Regions from separate parts of the Paenarthrobacter sp. A20 genome, predicted to be linked through region 2. Evidence: riboswitches for the same ligand, from Rfam matches in the RefSeq annotation. Region 2 holds a riboswitch; each other region holds the start of a gene.
What was found. Region 2 has a riboswitch for S-adenosylmethionine ahead of J3D46_RS12275 (homoserine O-acetyltransferase). Riboswitches for the same ligand answer to the same signal wherever they lie in the genome.

Region 1 (7,151 bases), 2.3 Mb from region 2:
CCTGACGACTTGGATTTGGTACGCCAGGAGGGACTTCTCCTCCACAGCGGTGTCGCGGCCGGATCCGAGTAAGGTGTTGAGCCCGTAGACACGCTGCCCCGACGTGGCGGCACGTTCAAGCACATCCCGGGATCGGGCCAGCAAAGACAACGTATCTTGGTTGAGTTTCACGTGAAACGTCGGGTCTGCAGCAGCCACGGCCACACTCCACGCAGATACCGGCGCCGTTCCCAAGAGTAGGGTCCGCGGCTCAGCTGACGCCATCAGAAGTCCAGGAGATTCTGCCGGAAACCACCGTTGCCGTAAGTCTTCCTCAACAACCCGCGACGCCTCAGTTCGGGAGTGAGCTTGTCCAGCACACCATGCACCGTTACGGGATCAACGAAGCCCGAGAAGAGGAACCCGTCGCCACCCACCTCAGACCCTGTCGACTCGAGGTAGTCGGCAATTTCGCCGACCGTGCCGATGATCGAGTCTCCCGCTCCGCCACTGCGCGCCTGCAGGATCTGGCGCAGCGTGGACCCCGGAGGCGCCGCTTTGGCGAAGTGTTCCAGTGTCCCTTGGTTGCTGTTGGTGCTCAGTTCCGGAAGGGGTGCGTCGAGGTCGAACTGTTTGAAGTCGATCACGGACAGGTAGGAGATGGAGTTGAGCTGGCTGTCGATGTCGCGCTGGGTAAGCTCACGACGCCGGGCCCGCAATTCCCCGGCCTCGGCCGCAGAACCAACCACGGTGGGCTTCAGGACGAAAAGCACCTTGACGTCGTCGGGGTTCCTGCCGGCTTTGGCAGCCTCCGCACGGATCGAGTCACGGTAGGACTTCATCCCGTCAACGCCACGGGCCAGGGCAATGGCCACATCAGCGTGTCCGCCCGCGAACGCCTTGCCCCGGGGAGAGGCACCGGCCTGCACCAGCACGGGTTCCTCCGGCAGCGGCGCCGTGTTCAGCGGACCGCGGACTTTGAAGAAGTCGCCCTGGTGGTTGATCGGGTGAACTTTGCTGTGGTCCGCGAATACTCCGGCGTCCACATCCTCAAGAACAGCGCCAGGCTCCCAGCTCCGCCAAAGCCGCCTGACGACGTCAACGAACTCCTCCGCCTTTTCGTAGCGAAGATCGTGCTCGATCTGCTGGTCCAGCCCGTAATTCTGCGCGGCGAGGTCACTGCCCGAGGTAACGACGTTCCACCCCAGCTGCCCCTCGGAAAAATGCTGCAACGTCGCGAGGAGACGGGCGGCCGTGAAGGGCGGGTAGAAGGAAGCGCTGACCGTCGGCACGATGCCCAGGTGTTCGGTGGCGGCGAGAAGGTACGGGACCAATGCCAGCGGATCATGTTTGGGCGCGAAGGACGCGTGGGCCAAGGACACCTCGGCCGAACCGCCATACGTATCAGGAACCGTGAGCGAGTCCTCGATGATGAACAGGTCCAGGCCGGATCGTTCAAACGCCCGGACGGCCTCCTGGTACAGGGCGGGTTTTTTCCAGTCGTAGCCCAGGCCGTAGCCGGGCGTACCCCAGCCCTGGACACCGAATCCGTGGCCCACAAACCATCCAAAGTGCAGCATGGGCTTGAGTGTAGAACTGCTCTGTCCGTTCACCACGACCTGATTTCATGCGAAGTTACAGGGGGTCGTACTGGGTCAATTATGCTCCCGGGACGTCACAATTGGACGTGCCCCGGCCCCTCCCGGTTTCCACATACAGCGGTCACCTTGTTCCGCAGACAGGAGGCGTCGGGAATGATCGCTGTATGAGTGCATCAACCGCCCGCCCTTCGGCCAAAGACAGGCTGTCCAGCGTCTGGGCCCTCAAGGGTTACAAGCGTGAATGGCTGCGGCATGACATCATCGCGGGCGCCGCGCTGTTTGCCCTGCTGGTGCCCGCCGGGATGGCTTATGCGCAGGCAGCCGGGCTTCCACCTGTTACCGGACTCTACGCGACCGTTGTGCCGTTGCTCGCCTACGCCGTCGTTGGGCCTTCCCGCATCCTTGTCCTGGGACCCGACTCGGCCCTGGCCCCGCTGATCGCCGCGGCGATTGTGCCGCTGGCGGCGGGAAGCAGCGGGAAGTCGGTGGCATTGGCAGGACTCTTGGCCGTCCTGGTGGGTGCCTTCATGCTCGCGGGCTCAGCCTTGAAGCTCGGGGCAGTCACGGGCCTGCTGTCCAAACCGATCCGGCTTGGGTACCTCAACGGGATCGCCCTTTTGGTAGCGCTCTCGCAGCTGCCGGCGTTCCTGGGGATTGAGGCCGACGGCGACATCTGGCACAAGCTCGCGAAGGTCACCACTGGGGTGCTGGGCGGCGAGGTCAACATCACCGCGCTGCTGCTGGGCGTGGCCTCGCTGGCATTGACCTGGGTCCCAAGGGTCCTGAAATGGAAGGTTCCGGGCGTCCTGCTGGCGGTGGTTGGCTCCTGCGTTGCGACGGCGGTCTGGGGCCTCAACGACGACGTCAAGGTCACCGGGGAATTGCCCCAGGGCCTGCCGATGCCCGCGCTTGGCGGCATTGGCTGGGCAGACGCGTTAACGTTGCTGCCCGCCGCTGCCGGCATTGCGCTCATGGTCTTCGCGGATACGGGAGTGCTGTCCCAAACCCTGGCCGCGAAGGAAGGCAAGCGGGTGTCCGGCAACCGGGAGATGGCAGCGCTCGGGGCGGCCAATGCTGCCACCGGCTTGCTGGGGGGATTCCCGATCTCCGGCAGCGCCTCCCGAACCCCTGTCGCCGTGGACGCTGGTGCCAAGTCCCAGATGACCGGCGTTGTGGGAGCGGTGCTGGTGCTGGCCTTCATGCTGTTGGCTCCGGGCGTGACCGCGTATCTGCCTTCGGCAACTCTGGCCGCCGTCGTGATTGCGGCGGCGATTGCCTTGGCCGATCCAGCAGGCGTCCGGCGGCTCCTGAGCATGAGCCGGAGTGAATCCGTAGTAATGCTCGCCGCGTTCCTGGGAGTTCTCACAGTGGGCGTTCTCCAGGGCATCGTCGTAGCCGTAGCCTTGGCGCTCCTGGATTTCGTACGCAGGGCGTGGGACCCGTATCGAACAGAGCTCGGCTCCGAGGAGGGCCTGCCCGGCTACCACGACCTCGAGAGGCACCCTGGTGCCGAACGCATCCCCGGCCTCCTGATTTTGCGCTTCGATGCGCCCCTGTTCTTCGGGAACGGACAGGTCCTGGCAACCTTCGTTCGCGAGCAACTGGACGAATCCCTTGACGAGGGCGAACATCCCATTACCCACGTCGTCCTCGCCGCTGAGCCCATCACCGGGATCGACACCACAGCCCTGGACGATCTGGTCACGCTGGACGAATGGCTCGCAAGCAAAGGCGTGGACTTGGTGTTCGCCGAGCTCAAAGGACCGGTGAAGGACAAGTTGATCCGCTTGGGCACAGCGGCCCGTTTCACACCCGCCCATTTCTTCCCCACTGTCGGGGCTGCGGTGCGCGCGCTCAGGCGCGAATAGCTCCAGCCTCTCCGATTACGCAACATGACGAGGGTGCAGGTACGTGCAAGTGCAGCCCGACGCCCGCGGATGTTACGTTTTTCTTGAGTAATGAGTACCAGCGCAAAGCCCTGACTTGCTGGTCGGCAACCCTCTCTCCGGCGGGGTGCCTCAGGTGACTACTCGGCGTATCGACAACTCGAACTGCAAGCGTGACTGAGGAGCACCAGCAATGCCTGAACCCACTGAAGAAAAACTCTCTTACCGCCTGATTACAGGCCCGGATACCCGTGATTTCTGCGAGCGTATCCACAACTCGCTGGCAGAAGGCTACGTACTCCACGGCAGCCCGGCCGCCACATTCAATGGCACCGACGTCATCGTTGCCCAGGCCGTCGTCCTTCCGGCCGCGATTGCCACTGCGGATGCCGCCGTCGCCAACGCCGTTGACCAGTTGGAGAACTACGACGACGAAGAAGCATTCGAGGGCCACGCATGAGCTACGCAGGTGACCTGACCCCGCAGGACGCGTGGGCCAAGCTTGAAGAAGGCGCCATCCTGGTGGATGTACGCACCGAGGGCGAGTGGGCCCACATCGGTATCCCGGACACCAAGGCAACCGAGAACGATCCCCTGTTCATCCAGTGGAACCTCGCTGGCGGCATCCCCAATTCCCGTTTCATCGAGGACCTGCAGCAGCAGGCGCCCGAGGACGACACCGTGGAGCTCGTCTTCATTTGCCGCTCGGGCCAGCGCTCAATCTCCGCCGCCATCGCTGCAACGCAGGCCGGTTTCACTGCCTATAACGTCCTTGAGGGCTTCGAAGGCGAACCGGACCGCTACGGGGAGCGCACGGTCAATGGTTGGAAGAACCGTGGCCTGCCGACGAATCTGGGGACCGAGTAAGTGACGTTCAATCCCGACGCCGCCGGCTGGAGCCCTGACACCCAGGCCGTCCGCGGCGGCCTTGACCGCACAAATTTCCAGGAAACGGCCGAACCCGTGTTCCTGAACTCCGGCTTCGTTTACGAATCCGCCGCAGCTGCCGAACGGGCCTTCACCGGTGAGGACGAACGTTTCGTCTACTCCCGCTATGGCAACCCTTCCGTGGCCACGTTCCAGGAGCGCTTGCGCCTGCTCGAAGGAACCGAGGCATGCTTCGCCACCGCGTCCGGTATGTCCGCAGTCTTCACCGCCTTGGGTGCGCTGTTGGCTGCCGGTGACCGCGTTGTTGCTGCCCGTTCCTTGTTCGGCTCCTGCTTCGTGATCCTGAACGAGATCCTCCCGCGGTGGGGCGTCGAGACCGTTTTTGTGGACGGCCCGGACCTGGACCAGTGGCGTGAGGCCCTCTCGGAACCGACCACCGCGGTCTTCTTCGAATCGCCGTCCAACCCCATGCAGGAGATCGTCGACATCGCTGCCGTCAGCGAACTGGCGCATGCCGCAGGGGCGACGGTCGTCGTCGACAATGTCTTTGCCACTCCCCTGCTGCAGCGCTGCGGTGAGCTGGGCGCGGACGTGATCGTCTATTCCGGCACCAAGCACATCGATGGCCAGGGACGTGTCCTCGGCGGCGCGATCCTGGGCACCAAGGAATTCATCGATGGCCCGGTCAAGCAGCTCATGCGACACACCGGTCCTTCGCTTTCCGCCTTCAACGCCTGGGTCCTCACCAAAGGCCTGGAGACCATCGGGCTGCGCGTAAACCACAGCTCGGCGTCCGCTTTGAAGATCGCGGAGTGGCTTGAGCAGCAGCCCGCCATCAGCTGGGTCAAGTACCCCCTGTTGAAGTCACACCCGCAATACGAGCTGGCCGCGAAGCAGATGAAGGCCGGCGGTACGGTGCTGACGTTCGAGCTGCTCCCTTCCGCGGGACGTTCTGCCAAGGATTCCGCGTTCGCGCTGCTCGATGGCCTCCGCGTCATCGACATCTCCAACAACCTTGGCGACTCCAAGTCCCTCATCACCCACCCGGCCACCACCACCCACCGGGCCATGGGTCCGGAGGGCCGCGCGGCCATCGGACTCAGCGACGGCGTTGTCCGTTTGTCTGTGGGCCTGGAGGACGTGGACGACCTCATCCTGGATCTGGAGAAGGCCCTCAAACAGGTCTAACCTTGCTGCCATGAGCGGGAACCATCCCTATCGCCGTGCCGGAGCGGTCATCGTTGCCGGCACGGTGGTGTGGTTCGTTGGAATCTCGCCGGTCTCCCGCGTCTACATCACCCCGGACAACGCCGCACGCCTGCGCATGCTGACAGCCAGCCAGCGCAGCTGGATTGCGGGGCAGCATCTGACCGCTGTGGGAACCGTCGCAGTCCCGGTGGGATTCGCCTACCGCCGGGGATCCAACACGCCGTTCCTCACGTACTCCGCGCTGCACGTTGTGGCGTTGGCAGCCCTCGGCGGGAGCCTTCTCTCCCTGCCCGTCCAACGGTGGATCGGTGTCACGGCCGCGGCCAGCGCACCTGTCTATGGCGCCATCTTGGTAGCTAAGAAGGACATCCCGCCGTTCTTCTTCTACTTGGTGGAGGGACTGACCGGCGCCTACCTGATGACATGGGAGGAATCCGAAGCCGACAAGCCTAGGGCCGCCTGACCCGGGTCAGCATGGGCGCCGGCTCCCTACGCGCGTCAGCGGCGCAGCCGCGCACCGTCACCTTCGCAGCATGCCCGACGACGGCGGCCAAGGCTTGGTTGGTGGGCGGACTGCCCGGCTGGCTTTGCCGATCCCGCTGCCTTTTGTTGTAACGCACCGCGGCTTCGCGTTGTTCATGGGCCCCGTTGCCTCGTTCAAGCAAGGCCGAGATCCCCGCTTTGACCAGCTCCAATTCGCTGTGGTCATCCAGGACCGGGCTCACGTAGTCCACCAGCGCCCACACAACCTCCGACGCCGGCCGGGGACGGAAATCACCGAAGTCCAGGAGATCTCCGCGCAGCCCTGAATTACTGGCTTGCCAGCTCGCCATCCGCAGGAGTGCCGTGGGCACCGCTGTGGGCTCAACGCCGTCGAGCATTTCCAAAGAAGCCGTCTCCACCAAAGCCCGCACCAGCACGGCAATCAAGGCCGCGTCCTCGGCGCGGAGGCAGACATCGGCCACGCGGACCTCCACGGTGGGGTGGTTCATGGAAATGCGGGCGTCAAAGTAGATCATGCCCTCATCCAGGATGACGCCTGTTTCCAGGAGTCGTTTCACGATGCGTCGATAGGCGGTGGGCGAACCGAAAATGGCCGACGGTCCGGAAGTGGGCCACCGGTTCCATGCCTGCGTGCGGTAGCTGTCGAAACCCGTAGGAAGTCCGCGCCAGTACGGCGAGTTGGCGGTGAGGGCCGTGAGCACAGCGAGTTTGTCGCGGATGTGGTCCAGCACCACCACACCTTCCTCGGGTGACTCCACTGACGTGTGAACATGGAATCCGCACGTCAGTTGTTCCGTGGCAACGATCCCGAAGCGATCCAGCATCGCGGCATAGCGGGGATGAGGAGTGGTGTGCGTGTTCGAGGCCAAGGGAGACGTGGCGATCGCGGCCACCCGGGCTCCGTGCTGGCGGGCGGTCTCGTTGGCCATTGCCCTGCCACGGTGGATCTGCTGCAGGAGCTCGGTGTAGCTGTGGCAGGGACGGGTCTGGGTTTCGATTTGCTCCAGCTTGAGTTCGTGGCTGAGGCCCGTGGCGGTTGTGGGCTCTTCGTGGCCTGCCAGCAGCGCATCCGCGAGGGCCAAGG
Region 2 (7,151 bases):
GTTGGACGTGCGCATGAACCGGCCGGCAACGCCGGAGCAGCAGGCCGCACTTGAGGCCGAGGCGGAGCGCTACGGCCGGTTCCTGGGAATGGACACCAAGCTGGTGTGACGTCGCCGAGTCGATTTCAGCAGCAGGGCTAAGCTGGGAGAAGACCTAGGAGGCCTGCACTGTGAACAATCTGATCTTCTGGATCATCGTCTGCTCGTGGCTGATCCCACTCGGGATCCGTATGTACAACCGCTCCCGGGCGCGTCGGATCCAGCATGGCGACTTCCGCGGCCCCGGGTACCCGCAGCAGAACCTGCCGGGTCCGGGCTATCCCCCACAGAACTTCCCGCAACAGAATTACCCCGGCTACCCATCCGAGCCGGTCGTCGTCCGCCCCGCGGATGCGCCACCGCAGGCCGGGCCGCCGTCGAGCCCTTCATCCCCTGCGCCGTTCCCGGCATCCAGCGGCTCCGAGCCACAGGGCTACCGGGCACGGAAGCTGTCAGAACTGGACGCGAAGTTCAGCAACGGCGAGATCGCCATGGAGGACTACATGAAGCAGCGCGCCGACATCATGAACGGTTGAGCCGTTTGATACGTCCGGAGGCTTAGGCGAAGAACGCCTGGCGAAGTTGGCTTGAAAGCTGCCCGATTTCGGTGAGGAACCCGTCGTGGCCAATGGGTGCCTCAATGACCTGTACCGGCACGTCGCCCGGGAGCGCAGCAGCCAATTCACGCGATTGCGCCGGGAAGTAGAGCCTGTCGCTGTCCACTGCCGCTACGAAAAACTCAGCTCTGGTCCGCGACAACGCCGCTTCCAGCGAGCCGCGGCCACGCGTGACGTCATGGGACATCAGGGCCTCGGTGATGGCGATATAGCTGTTGGCATCAAAACGGCGCACCAGCTTTGTCCCTTGGTGGTCCAAATAGCTTTCCACCTGGTAGCGGCCACGCTCCCCCAACACCGCGGCAGCAAGCGGTGTCTCCTGGTGCTGGGCTTGCCGGCCAAAGCGGAAATCCAGCTCCAGTGCCGAGCGGTAGGTGATGTGGGCGATGCGCCGGGCCAGCGCCAGACCGTGCTCGGGCGCAGAGCCGCCGTAGTAGTCGCCGTTGTTGAAGTTCGGGTCCTGCCTGATCGCCAAAGTCTGGGCTTGCGCGAAGGCAATCTGCTCGGCCGTGCTGTAGGCGCCCACCGAGATGACGGCGCAGCGTTTGACGCGGTCCGGGAATGTCACGGCCCACTCGAGTGCCCGGGCGCCGCCCATCGAACCGCCCAACACAGCATGCCAGGCATCGATACCCAGGGCATCAGCCAGTCGCGCTTCGGCCTCCGTGCTGTCGCGCAGGGTGATCAACGGGAAACGTGAGCCCCAGGGCTTGCCGTCCGGCGCTTCCGACGATGGTCCGGTACTCCCATAGCAGCCACCCACGATGTTGATGGAGATGACGAAGAACTTGTCGGTGTCGATGGTGGCACCAGGCCCCACCAGCTGCTCCCACCAGCCTTCTTCGTCAGTGGCTCCACGGGCGACATGCGTGCTGCCCGTGAGCGCATGCTCGATGAGCACGGCGTTGGACGCGTCCGCGTTCAGCCGGCCCCAGGTTTCATACGCCAGGACAACGTCCGGAAGGAGTCCGCCGGCTTCAAGTTCCAGCGGTCCGATCCCGGCATACTTGACGGTTCCGTCTTCTTCTCCGGATTTTGGAAGGGCTGTAGCAGTAATGGTCATTCCTTTGACACCTATCCTCGCGCTTGCCCGTCGCCTTGCGTGCGAACAGGCCAGGTCTTCACCCGGGGCACCCCACCGCGGAGGAGGGTTGCCGGCCAGCAAGCCGGGGCTGTGTGCTGGCACTCATGACCTAATACGAAGAGTCTAGGAAATGCAGGGCGGTTCTGGCGAAGAATGTGACAACAGTGTGACGGTTTGGGCCAGCTTCATTCACGAAGAAGCACCCGGAAGTGCCGCCCGGCGAATAATCGTCGGCGCGGGCGGCGTTCCCGGCGGAGGTGATGAGCCCGGGCGTCAGGCGCCCTTGGCAGCCCTGAATCCGGCTTCGAGGTCGGCGATGATGTCATCCACGTGCTCAATGCCTACGGACAAACGGACCAGGCCGGGATTGACGCCGGCAGCGACCTGCTGTTCCACCGTCAGCTGGCTGTGCGTGGTGGACGCCGGGTGGATGACCAGGGAACGGACGTCGCCAATGTTGGCGACATGGGAGTGCAGTTCCAATCCGTCCACGAAGCGCTTGCCGGCGTCCACGCCGCCCTTGATGTTGAACGCAACAATTGCGCCGGTGCCCTTGGGGCCATACTTTCGGCCGCGGTCGTACCACGGGCTGGACGGCAGGCCCGCATAGGCCACCGATTCGACGTCGTCGTGGCTTTCAAGCCACTGGGCAACCTTGGTGGCGTTCGCTACGTGGCGTTCCACGCGCAGGCTCAACGTCTCCAGGCCCTGGGCAATGAGGAAGGCATTGAACGGGGACACAGCCGAGCCAAGGTCGCGAAGCAACTGGACGCGGGCCTTCAGGATGTAGGAAAGGTTGGCACCCAGCGCGCCGTCCTTGCCCAAGTCCCGGGCGTAGACGAGCCCGTTGTAGCTCGGGTCCGGCGTGTTGAAGCCAGGGAAACGCTCCGGGTCCTTGCCGAAGTCGAAGTTGCCGGAGTCCACGATCACTCCGGCGATTGCGGAGCCATGGCCACCCAGGTACTTTGTTGCGGAATGGACCACGATGTCCGCGCCCCACTCGATGGGTCGGATGAGGTACGGCGTGGACAGGGTGTTGTCGACGATCAGGGGCACACCGGCCTCATGTGCCGTACGGGCGATGCCTTCGATATCCAGCACATCCTGGCGGGGGTTGGAAACCACTTCGCCGAAGAACAGCTTGGTGTTCGGCTGGACAGCGTCACGCCATTGGTCCAGGTTGTCAGGATCCTCGACGAACGTGACCGAGATGCCAAACTTCTTCAGCGTGTGCGCCAGCAGGTTGTAGGTACCGCCATACAGGCTGGGGCTCGCTACGATGTGGTCCCCGGCCTCGGCGATATTCAGGATGGCGAATGTCTCGGCAGCCTGGCCGGAGCTGAGCAAGAGTGCACCCAGTCCGCCTTCAAGGCTCGCAACCCGCTGCTCCACGGCATCCTGCGTCGGGTTGCCGATCCGGGTATAGATGGGTGCGAGTTCGGCCAGGGCAAAGCGGTTGGCAGCACTTTCGGCGCTGGGGAACACGAAGGACGTGGTCTGGTAGATCGGCAGCGACCGCGCGCCTGTGGCGGAGTCGGGCTCCTGGCCTGCGTGGATCTGGCGGGTTTCGAAAGACCATCCTTGGGACATGGAGTTCTCCTCTTCATAACGCATGGGTTTGGCGGGAATGTGGTGCGGTGTGAGCTGGGGCCAGTCTAGGAACTGTCCGGAGGCTAGGACAGCTTTGTGACGCCGGTGGAATCTTTCGGTCTTTTCGCGTCCCTCCATGACGCCCACCGTCACGGTTTATACACATCCCACCTTAGTTAGGCTTGACTTAGCTGAGACCCCGATCACAAAGTGCCAAGATGAAGCCATGCGCATGGATCACGTCTCTTACGCCTGTGAACGAGATGGCCTTTTGGCCACTACCGAACGAATTTCCGCGGCATTGGGAGTGGACGCTGTCCGGGGCGGAGTGCACCCGCGCTTCGGTACCCGGAACATGATCATTCCCCTTGCGGATAACAAGTACCTTGAAGTGGTGGAGGTCCTGGACCACCCTGCTTCAGACAAAGCACCATTTGGCCAAGCAGTTCGTGCACGCTCAGCTGCCGGAGGAGGGTGGATGGGCTGGTGCGTCGCTGTTGAGGACCTCGCCCCGTTCGAAGACCGGCTTGGCCGCTCCGCTGTTCCGGGCAACCGCAAGTTCCCGGACGGCCGCGAACTGGTGTGGCAGCAAATCGGAATCCTCGGTTTGATCGCCGATCCCCAGGTCCCGTACCTGCTCAAGTGGGAGGGCGACCCGGCACTGCACCCGTCCAGGATTTACGAGAGCGACGTCAAGATGTCCAGCCTCACCATTGCAGGCTCGGCCGAACGCGTCACCGAGTGGTTGGGCGAGCCGGTGGAAAAGCCGCTTGAGGACGTTGCGGTCCAGTGGATGGCCCCGCACGGGACCCCCGGCATCCTGGCCGTCACCTTCGAAACCGCCTCCGGGGCCGTCACCATCTGACAGCCCCCTCCATCCGGGCCAGTCCCGGGACCGGTCAACCATGTCCGGTAAAACTTCGGCCGCCATCAGCGGGTGCCAAGGACGTCACCCACCGATGGCGGCCGGATAATTTTAAGGCCCTATCCCAAGCCAACCGCCTTACCGAACAGGCTGAAGCCAACAAACGCCACGATATCGAGCAAGGCGTGGGCAATCACCAACGGCATCACCCGCTTGGTTTTGGTGTAGATCCACGCGAACACCAGCCCCATGACCACATTGCCGATGAACGGCCCGAAGCCCTGGTACAGGTGGTAGCTGCCCCGCAGGACGGCACTGACAACGATGGCTACCGGCATGCTCCAGCCGAACTTGCCGAAGCGGTCCATGAGGTAGCCCACCACGATCACTTCTTCGACGATTGCGTGCCGGATGGCCGAGAGGACCAGCACCGGCACGGTCCACCAGTAGGCGTCCAGCCCGCTGGGCACGATGGCCGTGGTGATTCCGAGGGCCCGCCCGGCCGCGTAAAGACCCAGCGATGGAATACCGATAGCCGCCGCCAGTCCCAAACCCTGAATCAGGTCTTTCCCGGGGCGGGCAAAATTGAAGCCAAGCCGGGCGAAGGCCGAACCGCTCTCACCATCCCGGTTCGCCTGGATATGCATGGACAGGAAATAGAACACCAGGGCCACCGGCACCAGGGCGAAGATGATGTCCAGCAGTTGGTACGTAAGGTCGAAGTACTCCCGGGTGCTTTGGGACCTGTTCAGGGTTGAGGTGGCGTCGGCCAACGGTGCCCGCGTCATCTTGTCCAGCAATTGCACCACGGAGTAGACGGCCGACTGGCCCAGGGATAGGCCCAGCACAATAAGTACTTCGGCGCGCAGCCGGCGGCGGGAAGCAAGGAACATGTACCTATCTTGCCCGCAGTTCCTGCCACTTTGCCGGGAACCACGCACCTATGCTTGGTGGGATGGGCGCCCCAGCGAGAATCTTCATGATCCGGCACGGACAGTCGGCCGCGAATGCCGACACGACCATCTACAACCGTGTGCCGGATTATCGGATCCCCCTGACTGAGATGGGGGTGGAGCAGGCCCGGATTGCCGGCGAAGCACTTCGCCGGAAACTCGATGGCGAGCAGGTCTGCGTCTACGTATCGCCGTATTTGCGGGCCTACCAAACCCTGGAAGCGATGAAACTCGGACCTCTGATCGAGCGCGTGATCGAGGAACCCCGGCTGCGGGAACAGGACTGGGCCAACTTCCAAATTGCCGGGGAAATCGAAGATCAAAAGGAGCTGCGCAACCTGTACGGCCATTTCTTCTACCGGTTCCGCGAGGGTGAGTCCGGCTCTGACGTGTACGACCGCGTGTCATCGTTCATGGAGACGCTCTACCGCCACTGGCAAAAGCCCAGCTATGCCCCGAACGCACTCCTGGTGACGCACGGACTGACCATGCGCCTGTTTTGCATGCGCTGGTTCCACTGGACAGTTGAGTACTTCGAGTCGCTCAACAACCCGGACAACGCCGAGTTGCGCACACTGATCAAGAACGACGACGGGCAGTACAGTTTGGATTTGCCGTTCAGCCAGTGGGTGCCCAGGGATGTTGACGACTCAGTGCTTCACGCACCGAGGATGCGGTTCTAGCAGGTACCCTAGCTGGCGGCCGCGACGATGACTTCGGTGCCCTTGGCTTCGAAGGCGGCTTTGTCCTCGGCGCTGATGCCGGAATCGGTGATGAGGTGCCTGAAGTCGTAGCCGGCCATGGCGGCGAAGGAACGGCGGCCTACCTTGGAAGAGTCCGCCACAACGTAGGATTCAGTGGCCCGGCGTGCCATCACCGTGTTGACCATGGCTTCGCCTTCGTCGGTGATGGTGGGGCCGAGGTCCGGGTCCACGCCGTTGACGCCAATGAACGCGATGTCCAAAGCAACTTTCTGCATGATGACATCGGTGTAGGGGCCCACGAGTTCGTAGGAGCGCGGGTTCAGGATGCCGCCGGTGACCATGATCTTGATGTTGGGACGCACTGCCAGCTGCGAGGCAATGTTGATGGCATTGGTCACCACGGTCAGGGTGGGCGTGTGGGACGGAGCGTTGAGGTCCTCACGGGTGGAAAGGAGCTGTGCCAGCGCTGTGTTGGTGGTTCCACCGCTGAGCCCAATCACAGCACCGGGCCGGATCAAGGCAGACGCTGCCAGGGCGATTTCCTGTTTGGCCACAGCGTGATCGTCACGGTTGTACCGGCCCGGAAGGTCGTAGGCCACTGATCCAGTGGTGGCGCCACCCCGGGTCCGGCTGAGCAACCGCTGCTTGGCGAGGCTATCCAGGTCTCGTCGTGCCGTGGCTGGTGACACGCCAAGACGCGTCACGATGTCCTCGACTTCCACATGGCCGGACTCGGCCAGGAGATCGAGGATGGCGGTCAGCCGATCGGTGCGGGTCATGACGAGCCTTTCGCGGGTTCCTGCTATTTCGCTTTGGCGAACAGCGTCAGCATACGTGCGGACTCCAGCACCAGGGCTTCCCGGCCGGCCTTGATATACTTCCGGGAATCTACCACTGCAGGGTTGGCATCGAGGTACTCACGGACGGCGCGGGTGAAGAACCCGTTCAAATGTGTGGATACGTTGATTTTAGTCATACCCGCGCCGATAGCGGCTACGAGCACCTCGTCTGTGACGCCTGAGGAGCCGTGAAGGACCAGCGGTTTTCCGACGGCGGACTTCAGCCGTGTGATCAAGTGCAGGTCCAGAGCGGCGCTTCGCTCGGTCATGGCGTGGGATGAACCCACAGCCACAGCCAGCGCGTCCACTCCTGTTGCCTCAACGAATGCCTTGGCCTCGGCGGGGTCCGTCCGGACGCCCGGGGCGTGGGCGCCGTCCTTGCCTCCCACCTTTCCCAGTTCGGCCTCCACATAGACACCACGCTCGTGGGCGTACTTGGCTACGCGCTGGGTGACTTCGA
Region 3 (7,151 bases), 1.6 Mb from region 2:
ACCATGACCGTGGAGGTCCTGCGAAGTGTCGGAGTCTCCGTGGACGACTCCGTGCCCAACCATTGGCGGGTCTCCCCCGGCTCCATCAAGGCCTTTGACCAACGGATCGAACAGGATCTTTCAAATGCGGGGCCGTTCCTGGCCGCAGCGTTGGCCACGCAGGGAACCGTCCGCATCCCCAACTGGCCGGCCAGCACCACCCAGGTCGGCGATATGTGGAGGACGATCCTCGCCACTATGGGGGCCGAGGTCACCTTGGCGGACGGGACCCTTAGCGTGACCGGCGGGCCGGCGATCCTCGGAGCCGACTTCGACGAAACCAGCGAACTCGCTCCCACTGTTGCGGCCTTGTGCGCTCTTGCCGCAAGCCCCTCGCGGCTGACGGGCATTGCCCATCTCCGTGGTCACGAAACGGACCGGCTTGCTGCGCTTGTCGCTGAGATCAACGCCCTGGGTGGAGACTCCGAAGAAACCGCCGATGGCTTGATTATCCGCCCCGCGGCCTTGCACGGCGGTGTGGTGCACAGCTACGCCGACCACCGCATGGCCACTGCGGGTGCCATCCTCGGACTCGCGATCGAAGGCGTCCACGTGGAAGATATCGCCACGACGTCAAAGACCATGCCGGAGTTCCCTGAAATCTGGGCAAGTATGCTCGAATCCGCCGGCACGGACGAGGCCAGCAACTGACCATGGGCCGCGATGCACGCTCCTGGGACGAATCCGACGTCCGGATCCGCCCCAACAAAAAAGGATCAAGGCCCCGGACCAAGGACCGGCCAAGCCATGATGACGCCGTTATTGGCCGGATCATCACCGTGGACCGCGGGCGCTACAGGGCCATTGTGGACGAAGATTCCGCGGATGAACGCGTCATTATCGCCGCCCGCGCCCGTGAACTGCGGCGGAACCCCGTGGTCCCCGGCGATTTCGTCGCCTTGGTAGGTGATGTCTCCGGCGCCCCGGACACGCTTGCAAGGCTGGTCCGTGTTGAAGAACGCCGCACCCTGCTGCGTCGCAGCGCCGACGACACTGACCCCATCGAACGGGTGGTTGTGGCCAACGCCGATCAGCTGGTGGTGGTTGTTGCTGCCGCCAACCCCGAACCGCGCACCGGGTTCATCGACCGCGCCTTGGTGGCAGCGTACGACGCCGGCATAGAGCCGCTGCTGCTCATCACCAAAGCGGACGTCAAGGATCCGGCGGAATTGCTCGCCAACTACCTCAGCCTGGACTTCCCCGTGATCATCAGCCGCACAGCGGACACTGAAGCCAGCGGTATTGACGCGCGTTCGGATGACGGATTATCAGCACGTTTGGACAGGGACGCCGTGGCCCAGCTGCGCTCCCACCTCGGCGGCAAGGTGACCGTCATGCTCGGCCACTCAGGCGTCGGCAAATCCACCATGGTCAATGCTTTGACGGGGGCGGAACGAGCCACGGGCGGCGTCAATGCCGTGACGGGCCGTGGACGGCATACCTCGTCGTCTGCCTTGGCCCTGAAACTTGCCGATGCCCCGTCCGGCAGCTGGATCATCGACACCCCCGGCATCCGCTCCTTTGGTCTTGCGCACGTGGATCCGGACCGGATCCTGCATTCGTTCCCTGACCTTGAGCCCGGCACGGAAGCCTGCGAGCGTGGCTGCAAGCATGACGCCACAGCCATCAATTGCGGCCTGGATCCCTGGGTGAACGAAGGCCATGCAGGGCCCTCCGGTGTGGCCCGGCTGGCTTCCTTGCGCCGCCTGCTGGGTGCGGACCCCCGGCTTGAAGCCAAAGAGGCCAAGGAACTGGGCACCGTCAACTGATCCTTACGGCGCCACGTCCCCACCGCAGCTGATGATTCAGGATAGTTTGGTGGCATGACCCATCCCGTTTCCACCTACAACGATGACCTGCGCCTTGCCCACGTCCTCGCTGATTCAGTCGACGCCCAGACCATGGACCGCTTCAAGGCACTGGACCTGCAGATCGAAACCAAGCCAGACCTCACACCAGTCACCGATGCCGACAAGGCCGCTGAGGAAGCAATCAGGGGTCAGCTGTCCCGCTCCCGGCCGAGGGACGCCGTCCTGGGCGAGGAGTTTGGCAGCAGCGGCCATGGCTCACGGCGTTGGATCATAGATCCCATTGACGGGACCAAGAACTTCGTCCGCGGCGTGCCGGTCTGGGCAACGTTGATCGCCCTCGTTGACGAGGGAGAACCTGTTGTCGGCGTCGTCAGCGCACCGGCATTGGGCAAGCGCTGGTGGGCGGCCAAGGACATGGGCGCCTACATGGGCCGCTCCCTCGCGTCCGCTACGCGCCTGAAGGTCTCGAACGTTTCCCGGTTGGCCGACGCTTCGATGTCGTATTCAAGCCTGTCCGGGTGGAAGCAGCGAGGAAACCTCGACGAGTTCATGGGGCTCACCGAAGACATCTGGCGAACCCGAGCCTACGGTGACTTCTGGTCCTACTGTCTGGTGGCCGAAGGCGCCGTGGACATCGCCTGCGAGCCGGAGTTGAACCTCTACGACATGGCAGCACTCGTCCCGATCGTTACCGAGGCCGGTGGCCGTTTTACTTCCTTGGAAGGCGAAGACGGCCCCTTCGGCGGCAACGCCCTGGCCACCAACTCGATCCTGCACTCCGAGGTCCTCAAACGGCTCAACCCGGGGCTGGACGACCTCCTCTAAGGCACAGTTGCGGACGGTCGCGGCCGCGCGCGTTTTCCGAATTTTCGACGGCGGATTCCCCCCTTTGGGGGTGTCCGCCGTTTTTTCTTCGCCGGATCACCTCATTCGGCCACCGACGTAACAAAGCGCTTAACAATGCGAATCAGCTTTGGAGCGGTCCCGGGCAGTGCCCTAACCTTGTTACAGGTCACGAGTGCCAGCGCTAAACCCCGGTTTGCTGGCCGGCAACCCTCCATTCGCGGTGGGGTGCCCCGGGTGACGACCCGGCCGGTCCGGAACGGATGCGGCAAGCGCGGATCCCCCTATGGGGGTCCCTCTTGAGTGAGGTCCCATGAGCACTGTCACGTTCGACTCAAACATCATTCCTTCTCTTGCCGAAGAAACCCCGGCGCAGGCTGCCGCCGCTTCAAGGCCGCTCTCCGCAGTCACGGGTGCAGAGTTACAGGCTCCGCTGATCCAGGGCGGGCATGTTCGGTACGCCAACCTCGATTACGGAGCATCGGCGCCTGCCCTGACCATCGTTTCTGCATACCTCAACGAAGTCCTGCCGTACTATGCGAGCGTTCACCGCGGTGCGGGTTATGCGTCCCAGATCAGCACGTCAGTCTACGAAAATTCGCGGAACATCGTCCGTGAATTCGTCGGAGGACGCCCCGACGACTCCGTGATCTTCACCCGTAATACCACCGACTCCTTGAATCTTCTCGCGGGATGCCTCCCGCAGGTTGACAGCCTACCGACGGGCGAAGTCCTGTATCTGGACATCGAACACCACGCCAACCTCCTTCCATGGCAGGGTGTCCCGCACCGCAGCGTCGTCGCAGCGTCTACCTTGACAGCAACACTGGACAGGCTCCGCACGGAGTTGGCCCAGGGCGGAGTAAGCCTGCTTGCCGTGACAGGTGCCTCGAACGTCACCGGCGAAATCCTTCCCATCGCGCAACTAGCTTCCCTGGCCCACGAATACGGCGCCCGTATCGTGGTGGACGCGGCCCAGCTCGCACCGCACCGCCGGATCAACATCACCGAGGCGGACGTCGACTACATCGTCTTCTCCGGACACAAGCTGTACGCACCGTTCGGCGCTGGTGTCGTGGTTGGTCGCCCGGATTGGCTCGACGCCGGAACGCCGCACCTGGCCGGCGGCGGGGCCGTCCGTGAAGCCCGCCTGGACTCCGTCAGCTGGGCAACCGGTCCCGCCCGCCACGAGGGTGGCTCGCCCAACGTCCTGGGTGCGGCAACCCTCGCCCGCGCCACCCAGGTCCTCGCCGGACTGGACCAAGAGGCGTGGCACGCCCATGAAGCAGCCATCCGCTCCTACCTGGTGGACGGCCTGGAGGCCATCGATGGCGTGACGGTCCACCGGATCTTCAGCGACTCCGAAGACACCATTGGCGTCGTCAATTTCTCCGTGGAAGGATTCGACGCCGGGTTGGTCGCCGCGTATCTGGCGGCGGAGCACGGCGTTGGTCTCCGGGACGGACGCTTCTGCGCCCACCCCCTGCTCAAGCGGCTCGGCCTGCCCTCAGGCTCCTTGCGTGCCAGCTTTGGCGTCGGCTCCCGGTTGGAGGACGCCACGAGGCTGCTGGCAGGCATCGATGAACTCAAGCGCAACGGGCTGGGTTGGGACTACGTGGTGGACGAGGGCCGCTGGGTACCTGCCAATGACCACCGAACCTACCCGGAATGGGCTCCCAACACACCCGGCACTGCCGGCGCTGCTCCCTGCACCGTGGACTAGAACCCCACCGTGGACCAGGGACGCGGCTAACCCCGAGATCCAAGCTCTCCCGCTGCTGCGGTAAATTCGTAGGGTATATTTTTGGCGACCCTGTGAAGGAGTCCTTGCGTGGCATTGCGTTCTCCGGCTCCATCAAACGGACAGCCCGGCATTCCCGGACCGGCTGGACCGCGTGGTCCGAAACTCCATGCCACACGTCGGCAAGAACTCGGCCAGAGCTTTCAAGACGGCGGTGAGCACTATGATCGCGTGCGGCCCGGTTACCCAGCAGATTCCCTGACGTGGCTCCTTCCCGATAGAGCAGAGACAGCTGCGGACATTGGAGCAGGTACCGGAAAGTTCACTGCCCTCCTCCTCGAACGCGGACTTGAGGTGGCCGCCGTCGATCCTTCCACTGACATGTTGGAACAACTGCGGAAGAACTATCCTCAGGTCAGCGCAGTGGAGGGTACGGCCGAGGCAACTGGGCTGGCGGACTCAGCATTCGACGTCGTCAGCGTTGCCCAGGCCTGGCACTGGTGCGACCCCCTCCCCGCCAGCACCGAAATCTCCCGGATCCTGCGCCCACAGGGAATCCTGGGACTGATCTGGAACCAGTTGGATACGTCGGTTCCGTGGGTCCACAGGCTTTCGCGCATCATGCACGCCGGAGATGTCCACAAACCTGGCTTCCGGCCTGCCATCGGTCCGGAGTTCGCCGGGTTGCAGAGCCACCTCACGGCGTGGGCGGACCCCACCACGCCCGAGGAGATCATGGAACTGACGAAGTCGCGCAGCTACTACCTCCGGGCCAACGAAGCAACGCGGGCGAAAGTCATGGGAAACCTCGAGTGGTATCTGTACGACCACCTTGCGCACGCGCCAGGGGGGACCGTCCAGTTGCCCTACGTGACGCAAACCTGGCGGGCGGTCAAGGTTCACCCCGCCCCGCCACGGTAGGCTTGGGTTGTGAAGACCAGTACGCCCTCCTCCTCGATCGAGGACTACGTCAAGGTCATCTACTCCTACACGGAGTGGCAAGACAAGCCGATTACGTCCTCCCAGCTTGCCCAGCGCCTGGGTGTGGCCAACTCGTCAGTGTCTGAGATGGTCCGCAAGCTCAAGGACCAAGGCTTGGTGGACCACCAGCCCTACAGCGCCATCAGGTTGACTCCCGAAGGCATGCGCCTTGCCCTCTCCATGGTCCGACGACACCGCCTTATTGAGACGTACTTGGTGGAAGAACTCGGGTACAGCTGGGACGAGGTCCACGATGAAGCCGAGATGCTGGAGCACGCGGTGTCAGACACCTTCATCGAGCGGATGTCTGCCAAACTTGGCCATCCCACCAGGGACCCGCACGGGGACCCCATTCCTTCGGCAGATGGCTCCGTTGAATTGCCGCACGCCTACCGCATGATCGAACTGGACCAGGGCCACTCCGGCCGTATCACCCGGATCAGCGATGAAAACCCCGATCTCCTCAGGTACCTGGCAGCCGAAGAAATTTCCTTGGACGCTCCGGTTGAAGTCGTCGGACGCAAACCGTTCGGTGGTGCACTCGTAGTCAGGATCGGAACCGGAGCCCAATGCCGCGAGTTCGATCTCGCCGATGAAGTAGCGTCTGCCCTTTGGGTTCAGAGCGCTGAAGTCCATGAAGGTTGCGTCCTGCCCGCCCTGTGACCGGAGCCCCGCATGAGGTCAGTTGGGCAGCCCGACCGCCCCGCCGTCGTCGGACGCTGCATCCGGTTCGCTGCCAGCGGCCGGCGCCGCCTCCTTTGGAGGGTTCCGGATTCCGACGGCGGATGCCACTGCCCCCAGCACGAACAGTCCCGCCGTTACCACCAGTGCGTTGAAAAGCCCTTGCCGGGTAAAGACCGGGCCCACGATCAGCCCTGCAAAGGCAATGGTGATCAACCCGGCGATGCGCGCCACTGCGTTGTTCACCGCAGACCCGATCCCGGCTTCGTCGGTTGGGACAGCACCAAGAATGGCGGCCGTGAGAGGCGCCACGAGAGTGGCCAAACCCAAGCCGAAGACGATCTGTCCCGGGAGCACCTGGGTCCAATAGTTCAGTGGCTCCTGAACTGAGAGTGACAGCAGGAAGCCCACCGCGCACAGCAGCGGACCCACGGTCATGAACCAGCGGGGGCCGTATTTTCCGGCCAGGCCGCCAAAATACGATGCACTGAGCATGAGGATGACGGTACCCGGGAGCAGGGCGATGCCCGCCATCGTGGCTGCCATGCCGCCAACTTGCTGCAGATAGATTCCCAGTACGAAGAATCCGAGGGAAATTCCACCGTAAATGGCAAGGGTGGCAAGGTTCCCCCAAGCAAAATTGCGGATGGCGAAAAGCCTGAGGGGCAGCATGGGCTCCGCCGTCCGGGCCTCATGGACCAGGAAGAGCGCCATGGCCACAATGCCCACCGCCAGGGGCACCCACACCTGGATGCTTCCCCAGCCCATGCGGCCTTGCTCGATGAAGGCATATACGGGGCCGCCGAGGCCCACCATGGCCAGAAATGCCCCGAGGTAGTCAATGCGCTTGCTCTTGTCCCTCGCTGCGTCGGACGCCCGGAGGCCGGCCAGCATCGGCCAGATGGCGACAGCCGGAACGACGTTGATGAAGAAGATGACACGCCAGGAGAGAAGGTCCACGGCCATCCCGCCGATCAGGGGCCCGACGATGGCTGCAGCACTGGTCCAACCGGACCACTGGCCGATGGCCTTGGATTGCGCAGGTCCGGAGAAGG
Region 4 (7,151 bases), 530 kb from region 2:
GACGTCAACGCCCAGGGTGGCGCCTACGCCACAGGCGTGCTGGTCCTCATCACCTCGGCCTCCATAGCCGTGACCCTGTCCGCACGGCGAAAGAAGCAACGGGCCCAGGTCATCGGCTTCGGGCTGATCTCCCTCGTGTTCGTCTACACCACCGTGGTCAACTCGATCGAACGCCCCGACGGCTTGAAGATTGCGGCGCTCTTCATCCTGGGCATCATGGTCGTCAGCTTCATTTCCCGCATGAGGCGCGCCTTCGAACTCCGGGCCACCCACATCAAGATGGATGAGAAGGCCCTCGAATTCACGGCGAACGCTGCCGAAGGACCAGTGCGCATCATCGCCCACGAGCCCAAGCACCTCAGCGCAAGCCGCTACCGGGAGAAGCTCCAGCACGCCCAGCAGGCCAACCACCTGCCCGTTGACTGCGACGCCGTGTTCATCGAAGTCATCGTGGACGACAGCTCGGACTTCGAGCAGGAACTCCAGGTCGTAGGCAGGCAGAGGCACGGGTTCAAGATCCTGGAAGTGCACAGCAACAACGTGCCCAACACCGTAGCCGCAGTCCTGCTGCACATCCGCGACGTCACCGGGTTCATGCCGCACATCTACTTCCGCTGGACCGAGGGCAACCCGATCTCCAACCTCAGCAAGTTCCTGTTCTTCGGCGAAGGCGAGATCGCGCCTGTCACCCGTGAAGTGCTGAGGGAAGCCGAGCCGGACATCACCCGCCGGCCGTGGGTGCACGTCGGCTAGCTGCCGCCCCCGCGCGTTGGCGCGAAACTAGCGGCTGGCCGCTGGAACCAGCACCCAGAGCACCTCGACGGTTTCGTCCGTGGGGTTGATCCAGGTATGCGGCTCGCGCCCCGGGAAGGAGAGGGTGTCCCCCTCTTCGAGGTCGTACTCCTCATTGGTCAGGATGAGCTTGATCCTGCCCTTGACCACGTGCAGGACGTCTACGTCGCAGTCCACGGCGTAAAGCTCGTTTTCACCGCGGCCCCGGGGCTCGATGGTTGCTTGCAGGATCTGGAGCCGCCGCTCCGAGCGGGCGGTCAGTAAGCGCTCCACTATGCCCTGGCCACCCAGGGAGATGCGGGGACCGTCGTCGCGCTTGGTCAAGTGCGTCTCCGGGGCTGCGAACAAGTCCCCCACCGATACCGACAGGACCTGGCACAGGGTGACCAAGGAAGCGACCGACGGCGATGTCAGGTCTCGCTCCACACGGCTGAGGAAGCCCTTGGTCAGCCCGGTAGCGTCCGCCACTTGCTCGATGGTGAGGCGCTGCGCCTGCCGGGCTGCGCGGATTCTGGAACCGATGGCAACGGGAACATTGCTCGGTTCAACGGGTAGAGCCTTCATTCACGAACCTTTCAGGCCTGTCATGTGGCCCTGTCATTGGAGCAATAGTAGCCGGGAGACAGGCCAACAAGGCCAGAATCCGCGGAACCATGACCAAAGCATCTTGACTGTTACTCCGATCACAACATATCCTCATAGGCAACAAGTGTTGTCTGTGAGGCACACAACACATCCCCAATCTCCAATCATCAGCACAGAGACTTCGACGCTTCGCAGGAGTATCGTCGAAAACCCCAACCTCCGTGCATCAGCTCCAAGGACCTCTCATGGAATCTTCGGCTATTAACATCGCAATCGTGGTGGTGTACCTGCTCGCCATGCTGGCATTCGGCTGGTGGGGCAAGTCCCGCACCAAGAACAACAGCGACTTCCTGGTGGCCGGCCGCCGCCTGGGCCCCTTCCTTTACACCGGCACCATGGCCGCAGTGGTCCTCGGTGGCGCATCCACCGTGGGCGGCGTCGGCCTCGGCTACAAGTTCGGCATCTCCGGCATGTGGCTGGTTGTGGCAATCGGCTCGGGCGTGCTGCTGCTCAGCCTCCTGTTCGCAGGCACCATCCAGCGCCTGAAGATCTACACGGTCTCCCAGATGCTGAGCCTTCGCTACGGCAGCAAGGCCACGCAGACCTCCGGAATCGTGATGCTGGCGTACACGCTGATGCTGTGTGCCACGTCCACCGGCGCTTACGCCACCATCTTCGTGGTCCTCTTCGATTGGGAACGCTGGCTGGCCATCGCAGTTGGCGGCGCGATCGTGCTCGTCTACTCGACCATCGGCGGTATGTGGTCCATCACCCTGGCCGACCAGGTCCAGTTCATCATCAAGACCGTAGGCATCTTCTTCCTGATGCTCCCGTTCGTCATGAACGCAGCCGGCGGCATGGACGGCATCCGTGAGCGCCTCGACGCAAGCTTCTTCCAGATCGACGGCATTGGTGTCCAGACGATCATCACCTACTTCGTGGTGTACACGCTCGGCCTCCTGATCGGCCAGGACATCTGGCAGCGCGTCTTCACCGCCAAGACCCCCACCGTCGCACGCTGGGGCGGCGCCACCGCAGGTGTCTACTGCATCCTTTACGGCATCGCCGGGGCCCTGATCGGCCTGGCTGCCCGCGTAGCGCTCCCGGACATCGACGTCGCCAACCTCGGCAAGGACGTGGTTTACGCAGAGGTAGCAACGCACATCCTGCCTGTCGGCATCGGCGGCCTGGTCATGGCCGCAGCTGTTGCAGCAATGATGTCCACCGCATCCGGAGCCCTGATTGCCGCGGCAACGGTGGCACGTGCAGACGTCGTCCCGTTCGTGGCCAGCTGGTTCGGCAAGACCATCAACACTGATGACACGGAGAACCCCGAGCACGACGTCAAGGCCAACCGCTACTGGGTACTTGGCCTCGGTATCGTAGCCGTGCTGATTTCCATGGCTGCGCAGGACGTGGTTGTCGCCCTCACCATCGCCTACGACATCCTGGTAGGTGGCCTCCTGGTGGCAATCCTGGGCGGCCTGGTGTGGAAGCGCGGCACGGGCATCGCCGCCGCGTGGTCCATGGCAGTGGGCTCGGTGCTGACGCTTGTCCTGCTGATCTTCTTCGCCGTTGGAGTCATTCCCAGCGCTGACGGCGTCTACGCCAACGAGCCGATCTACTTCGGCCTCGCGGCTTCCTTCATCGCCTACGTAGTGATCTCGCTGCTCACCCCGCCCACGGATCCCGCGGTTCGCGAGGCATGGGACAAGCGCGTCGCAGGTGCTGTCTCGGAAGAGCTGCCGCCGGAGGCCCACCCGGTCAGCAGCCACAAGTAAAAGTGCACGGCAAGTAACAGAGCAACGTTCGACGGCGGCGCCACCCCTTTTCGGGGAGGCGTCGCCGTTGTTTCGTCCCCGGGAAGAACGCCCGGTGGGGTAGGGTTGTCCCAGCTTCAAGAGATGTGGTGCCAAGCTCCGACTGGCCACACACCAACCCCATGTTCACGGGTGGTTCGGATGAGGAAGCGGCCCGTCCCGGACCAGAGACAACCGAGCGGGCAAGAGCACTCCACTGAGGAGCAGTCCCTTGCCGTACCAAGGCGATACCACCCAGGCATCCACGCCGGCCGCAAGTGCGCCGGCCACAGGAACCCCTGCCAAAACCGCAGCCCGCACGGTCACGGTGATTCCCGCCGTCGACCTTTTCCTGGGCACGGTGACCATCATCTCCAACGCCGGTACGGCGCGGTTTGGGCATCCCGAACCGCACTTGATCACCCGGGCCCTGACGCAGGCTGTCCGGCCGACGCAATGGTGTGCGGCCTCAAGGACCCTGACGGTGACCGTTGCTGCCGCCGGAAAGCGCGAGGGCGTGCAGCGGCACTTCCCTCTCTGCCCGTGGGAGCAGGCCTAGTTCCCTTCGTCCTCCTCGCGGAAGTCCTCGGTTTCATCGATCGGGACGACGCGTTCGTCGTCCTCCGGGGCGTCCACCTCTTCCACCCAGGCTTCGTCCACTTCCTGATCCTCGGCGTAGTCATAGGCTGGGTCCGACTCGATGGTCGCCCGCGGGTGGCTGGCGTGTGATTCGGTGGTGTCCATAATGCAACCTCCGTCTCGTGGGCCGGTCAAAGCCCGGTAACCGGAAAACGGGGAGCTCCCCGCTCCTGTCCTTCCATCTGAGCACCGCCTCAGTCGAGGGTCAAGGGTGCCCGGAATTACGGTGCGCCGAACATTCCAGTTGAGGAATACCAGCCAAAAATCCCCGCCAATAAGCGGTAGTGTGGGGCGTGCAATGGGGCCGAAACCACCCCACCCAGCACAGGAGAGAAAGTGCAACAGCACCAGGAATCCCCCGGTTCGTCGAGCCCGGCTCCGGACCCCGCCACCGAAAACACGGCCCCCGAAACAACGGCCGTCGCCAGCGTAGCCTCGAAAAATGATGCATCCCCGTCGTCCTCGGACATCCGCCGCTGGCGTCAGTATCTGGCCGATGAGCGCGCCGAGGCTGCCGTCTATCGCGAACTCGCCCAGAGGCGCGACGGCGAAGAACGCCAAATCCTCCTGGCCCTGGCCGAAGCCGAAGGGCGTCACGAGGCCCACTGGCTCAAGCTCCTGGGCGAGCACGCCGGAATGCCCAAGGCCGCCTCAACCCGCAGCCAGTTCCTGGGCTTCCTGGCCCGCAACTTCGGGTCCGTGTTTGTGCTGGCGCTGGCCCAGCGTGCAGAGGGCCGCTCCCCCTACGGCACCGAACCGGCGGCAACAGCAGCCATGGTGGCCGATGAGCAGATCCACGAAGAAGTGGTCCGGGGCCTGGCCACGCGTGGACGCAACAGGCTCTCCGGCACTTTCCGCGCTGCTGTCTTCGGCGCAAACGATGGCTTGGTCAGCAACCTTTCGCTGGTCATGGGCATGGCCGCAACCGGCGTGCCCAGCCCTGTCGTGCTGATGAGCGGCGTCGCAGGCCTGTTGGCCGGGGCGTTGTCCATGGGCGCCGGCGAGTACGTTTCTGTGCGCTCCCAGCGGGAATTGCTTAACGCCACGTTGCCCACTCAGGCCACGCTCACAGCAGCACCTTCGTTGGACATCGAGCACAACGAGCTGGTTCTTGTGTACTTGGCGCGGGGCATGACCCACGAAGCCGCCGAACACCGCGCCGCCGAACGCATGGGCGTCTTCAGCTGCGACTGCGACCCCAGCCTCTCCCTGCAGCCAGAGAAGCCGGCCACCGATGAGCACGAATCCGTCGGTTCGGCGTGGGGCGCCGCGTTGTCCAGCTTCTGCTTCTTCGCCTCGGGCGCCATCGTGCCCATCCTGCCGTTCATTTTCGGCATGACGGGTGTGGCTGCTTTGCTGGTAGCCGGCGTGCTGGTGGGCATCGCGCTCCTGGCGACCGGCGCCGTCGTGGGCTTGCTGTCCGGAACGTCGCCGCTGAGCCGCGGGCTGCGGCAGCTCGCCATTGGTCTTGGAGCAGCGGCTGCCACCTATGGGCTGGGCCTGGTGTTCGGCGCAACGATCGTCTAGGTTTGGACGCCTCCCTCCGCAGCCCGTAATGTTGGTTCGTCCTCCGCGCTGCCCCGCGTGACCAGGGCGTGAGGAATGGAGAACCGTGGACTCGGAGCGGGAAACGCGTGCGCCAAAGCACCGACGTGCGGCAACTGCCTGGCGGGTCCTTCGCGGCCTCCTCATGGCCGGCATCGCCGCAGTGGTGGCCGTCCTGGTGAGCGGATTCCTGCACGGAGACCCCCGCATCACCGCACTTTTCCCCGGGGTCAGCGTCCCCGGCGCCCCGCAAAGCGGACAAAACCAAACAAAACCTGCCCGTGCCGCCGACGCCCCGCCGCCGGGTGTTGACGAGGCGGACGCCCCTCTCGCCTCACCGCCGGCGCCCGGGACAGCGAACGATTCGTTCAAGTTCCTGGCCACCAACGACGACGGCACTCCCGTTGGCTATTCACCGTGCCGGCCGCTGCACTACGTAGTGAACAACGCCTCTGCGCCGGAAGGCTCTGATGCGTTGCTGGAGGCTGCGATCGCCAAGGTATCCGCCGCTTCGGGAATCCAGTTCGTCAACGACGGCAGCACCGATGAGTTGCCCGTGGACCGCCGCGAACCATACCAGCCCGCCAAATACGGCGATCGATGGGCTCCCCTGCTGATCTCATGGACCACGCCGGAGGCAGCGCCGGCCTTGGCAGACAAAGTCATCGGGACCGGCGGCAGCACCATGTACTCGCTCAACAATGGACCCAAAAGCTATATCACCGGCAGCCTCGAGTTGGACACTCCGCAGGTAGCCGAACTACTGGCCAACCCAGAAGGGGCCGACTACGTCCTGGCGGTCATGCAACACGAACTGGGACATGTGATGGGCTTGGACCACGTGGATGATCCGGTCCAGCTCATGTACCCGGAAATCGGTGCCCCGGACGGCCTCGCGGCCGGCGACCTGAACGGCCTGCACCTCCTGGCATCAGCGCCCTGCCGCAAGGACATCTAGCAGCCGACCACTTCCGGCATGGACTCCCGTGGCGTCCGGACTTATGCTGGCGACTACGGCCGACGGCGGCGCCCCACCTCCCGTCCGCGGCCTCCACGTCAGGGGGTTCCATGGAACCTTACGGGTCGCCCCAGTGGCCGGACCCCGATCCCCCAGCGCCGCGTCCACCGATCAAGCACAGCAGCATCGCCGCCATCCTGTTCCTGTTCGGCGTCCTCGGCCTTGTCTGCGCGGGCGCGTATTTCAGCGGCGACCTGCAGCGGTTCCTCTACGGATCATCCGCCACGCAGAGCCAGGCTCCACGCCCCGGTTTAGTACCGTTCGGACAACGCCAGGACCCGTTGCCCGGGCTGGAAGAAGCCGACGCGCCGCTGGGAACTCCGGCGCCAGTAAACCGGACCAGTACCTCCTACAAGTTCCTTGCCGTCAAAGAAGACGGAACCCCTCTGGCCTACTCGCCGTGCAGGCCCATCCATTACGTGGTGAACGCCGACCAGGCGGATCCTTCCTGGCAGCCCCTGGTGGAAGAAGCCGTCCGGCAAGCCAGCGTGGCCACTGGATTGAAGTTCATCTACGACGGTCCGAGTTCCGAGGTCCCTTCCACCAACAGGACCGGATACCAGCCGGCCAGGTACGGGGACCGATGGGCTCCTGTCCTGATCGCCTGGACCACTCCGGAGCAGGTGCCGCGCCTGACAGGCCAGACTGTGGGTCTGGGCGGAAGCTCATCGATTGGCCTGAGCAACGGCTATAAGGCCTACGTCACAGGCACCGTGTCCCTGGACGCGCCCCAGTTCGCAGGCATTGTGGACACTTCCGAGGGCAAGGAGATC

Region 1: linked by a shared signal. The riboswitch ahead of J3D46_RS01510 (DUF1737 domain-containing protein) and the one ahead of J3D46_RS12275 (homoserine O-acetyltransferase) in region 2 are both predicted to bind S-adenosylmethionine.
Region 3: linked by a shared signal. The riboswitch ahead of J3D46_RS19580 (aminotransferase class V-fold PLP-dependent enzyme) and the one ahead of J3D46_RS12275 (homoserine O-acetyltransferase) in region 2 are both predicted to bind S-adenosylmethionine.
Region 4: linked by a shared signal. The riboswitch ahead of J3D46_RS10065 (hypothetical protein) and the one ahead of J3D46_RS12275 (homoserine O-acetyltransferase) in region 2 are both predicted to bind S-adenosylmethionine.

The regions. Positions count from the first base shown of each region.
Region 1 is NZ_JALJWH010000001.1:313,381-320,531, forward strand. Features, by position in the region: gene J3D46_RS01495 (aromatic amino acid ammonia-lyase) at 1-264, opposite strand, end outside; gene J3D46_RS01500 (NtaA/DmoA family FMN-dependent monooxygenase) at 264-1,592, opposite strand; gene J3D46_RS01505 (SulP family inorganic anion transporter) at 1,745-3,448, shown strand; SAM riboswitch class IV at 3,535-3,646, shown strand; gene J3D46_RS01510 (DUF1737 domain-containing protein) at 3,660-3,926, shown strand; gene J3D46_RS01515 (rhodanese-like domain-containing protein) at 3,923-4,333, shown strand; gene J3D46_RS01520 (O-succinylhomoserine sulfhydrylase) at 4,334-5,542, shown strand; gene J3D46_RS01525 (hypothetical protein) at 5,553-6,026, shown strand; gene J3D46_RS01530 (glutamate--cysteine ligase) at 6,013-7,151, opposite strand, start outside.
Region 2 is NZ_JALJWH010000001.1:2,635,911-2,643,061, reverse strand. Features, by position in the region: gene J3D46_RS12285 (winged helix DNA-binding domain-containing protein) at 1-109, shown strand, start outside; gene J3D46_RS12280 (DUF2076 domain-containing protein) at 171-575, shown strand; gene J3D46_RS12275 (homoserine O-acetyltransferase) at 598-1,719, opposite strand; SAM riboswitch class IV at 1,734-1,850, opposite strand; gene J3D46_RS12270 (bifunctional o-acetylhomoserine/o-acetylserine sulfhydrylase) at 2,014-3,354, opposite strand; gene J3D46_RS12265 (VOC family protein) at 3,557-4,195, shown strand; gene J3D46_RS12260 (CPBP family intramembrane glutamic endopeptidase) at 4,315-5,088, opposite strand; gene J3D46_RS12255 (histidine phosphatase family protein) at 5,151-5,831, shown strand; gene J3D46_RS12250 (DeoR/GlpR family DNA-binding transcription regulator) at 5,840-6,631, opposite strand; gene J3D46_RS12245 (class II fructose-bisphosphate aldolase) at 6,655-7,151, opposite strand, start outside.
Region 3 is NZ_JALJWH010000001.1:4,212,132-4,219,282, forward strand. Features, by position in the region: gene aroA (3-phosphoshikimate 1-carboxyvinyltransferase) at 1-690, shown strand, start outside; gene J3D46_RS19570 (ribosome small subunit-dependent GTPase A) at 693-1,808, shown strand; gene hisN (histidinol-phosphatase) at 1,863-2,675, shown strand; SAM riboswitch class IV at 2,861-2,974, shown strand; gene J3D46_RS19580 (aminotransferase class V-fold PLP-dependent enzyme) at 3,007-4,416, shown strand; gene J3D46_RS19585 (class I SAM-dependent methyltransferase) at 4,531-5,355, shown strand; gene J3D46_RS19590 (metal-dependent transcriptional regulator) at 5,365-6,078, shown strand; gene J3D46_RS19595 (MFS transporter) at 6,097-7,151, opposite strand, start outside.
Region 4 is NZ_JALJWH010000001.1:2,108,894-2,116,044, reverse strand. Features, by position in the region: gene J3D46_RS10080 (amino acid transporter) at 1-753, shown strand, start outside; gene J3D46_RS10075 (helix-turn-helix domain-containing protein) at 781-1,356, opposite strand; gene J3D46_RS10070 (sodium:solute symporter) at 1,623-3,158, shown strand; SAM riboswitch class IV at 3,273-3,392, shown strand; gene J3D46_RS10065 (hypothetical protein) at 3,409-3,735, shown strand; gene J3D46_RS10060 (hypothetical protein) at 3,732-3,920, opposite strand; gene J3D46_RS10055 (VIT1/CCC1 transporter family protein) at 4,152-5,342, shown strand; gene J3D46_RS10050 (matrixin family metalloprotease) at 5,428-6,318, shown strand; gene J3D46_RS10045 (matrixin family metalloprotease) at 6,429-7,151, shown strand, end outside.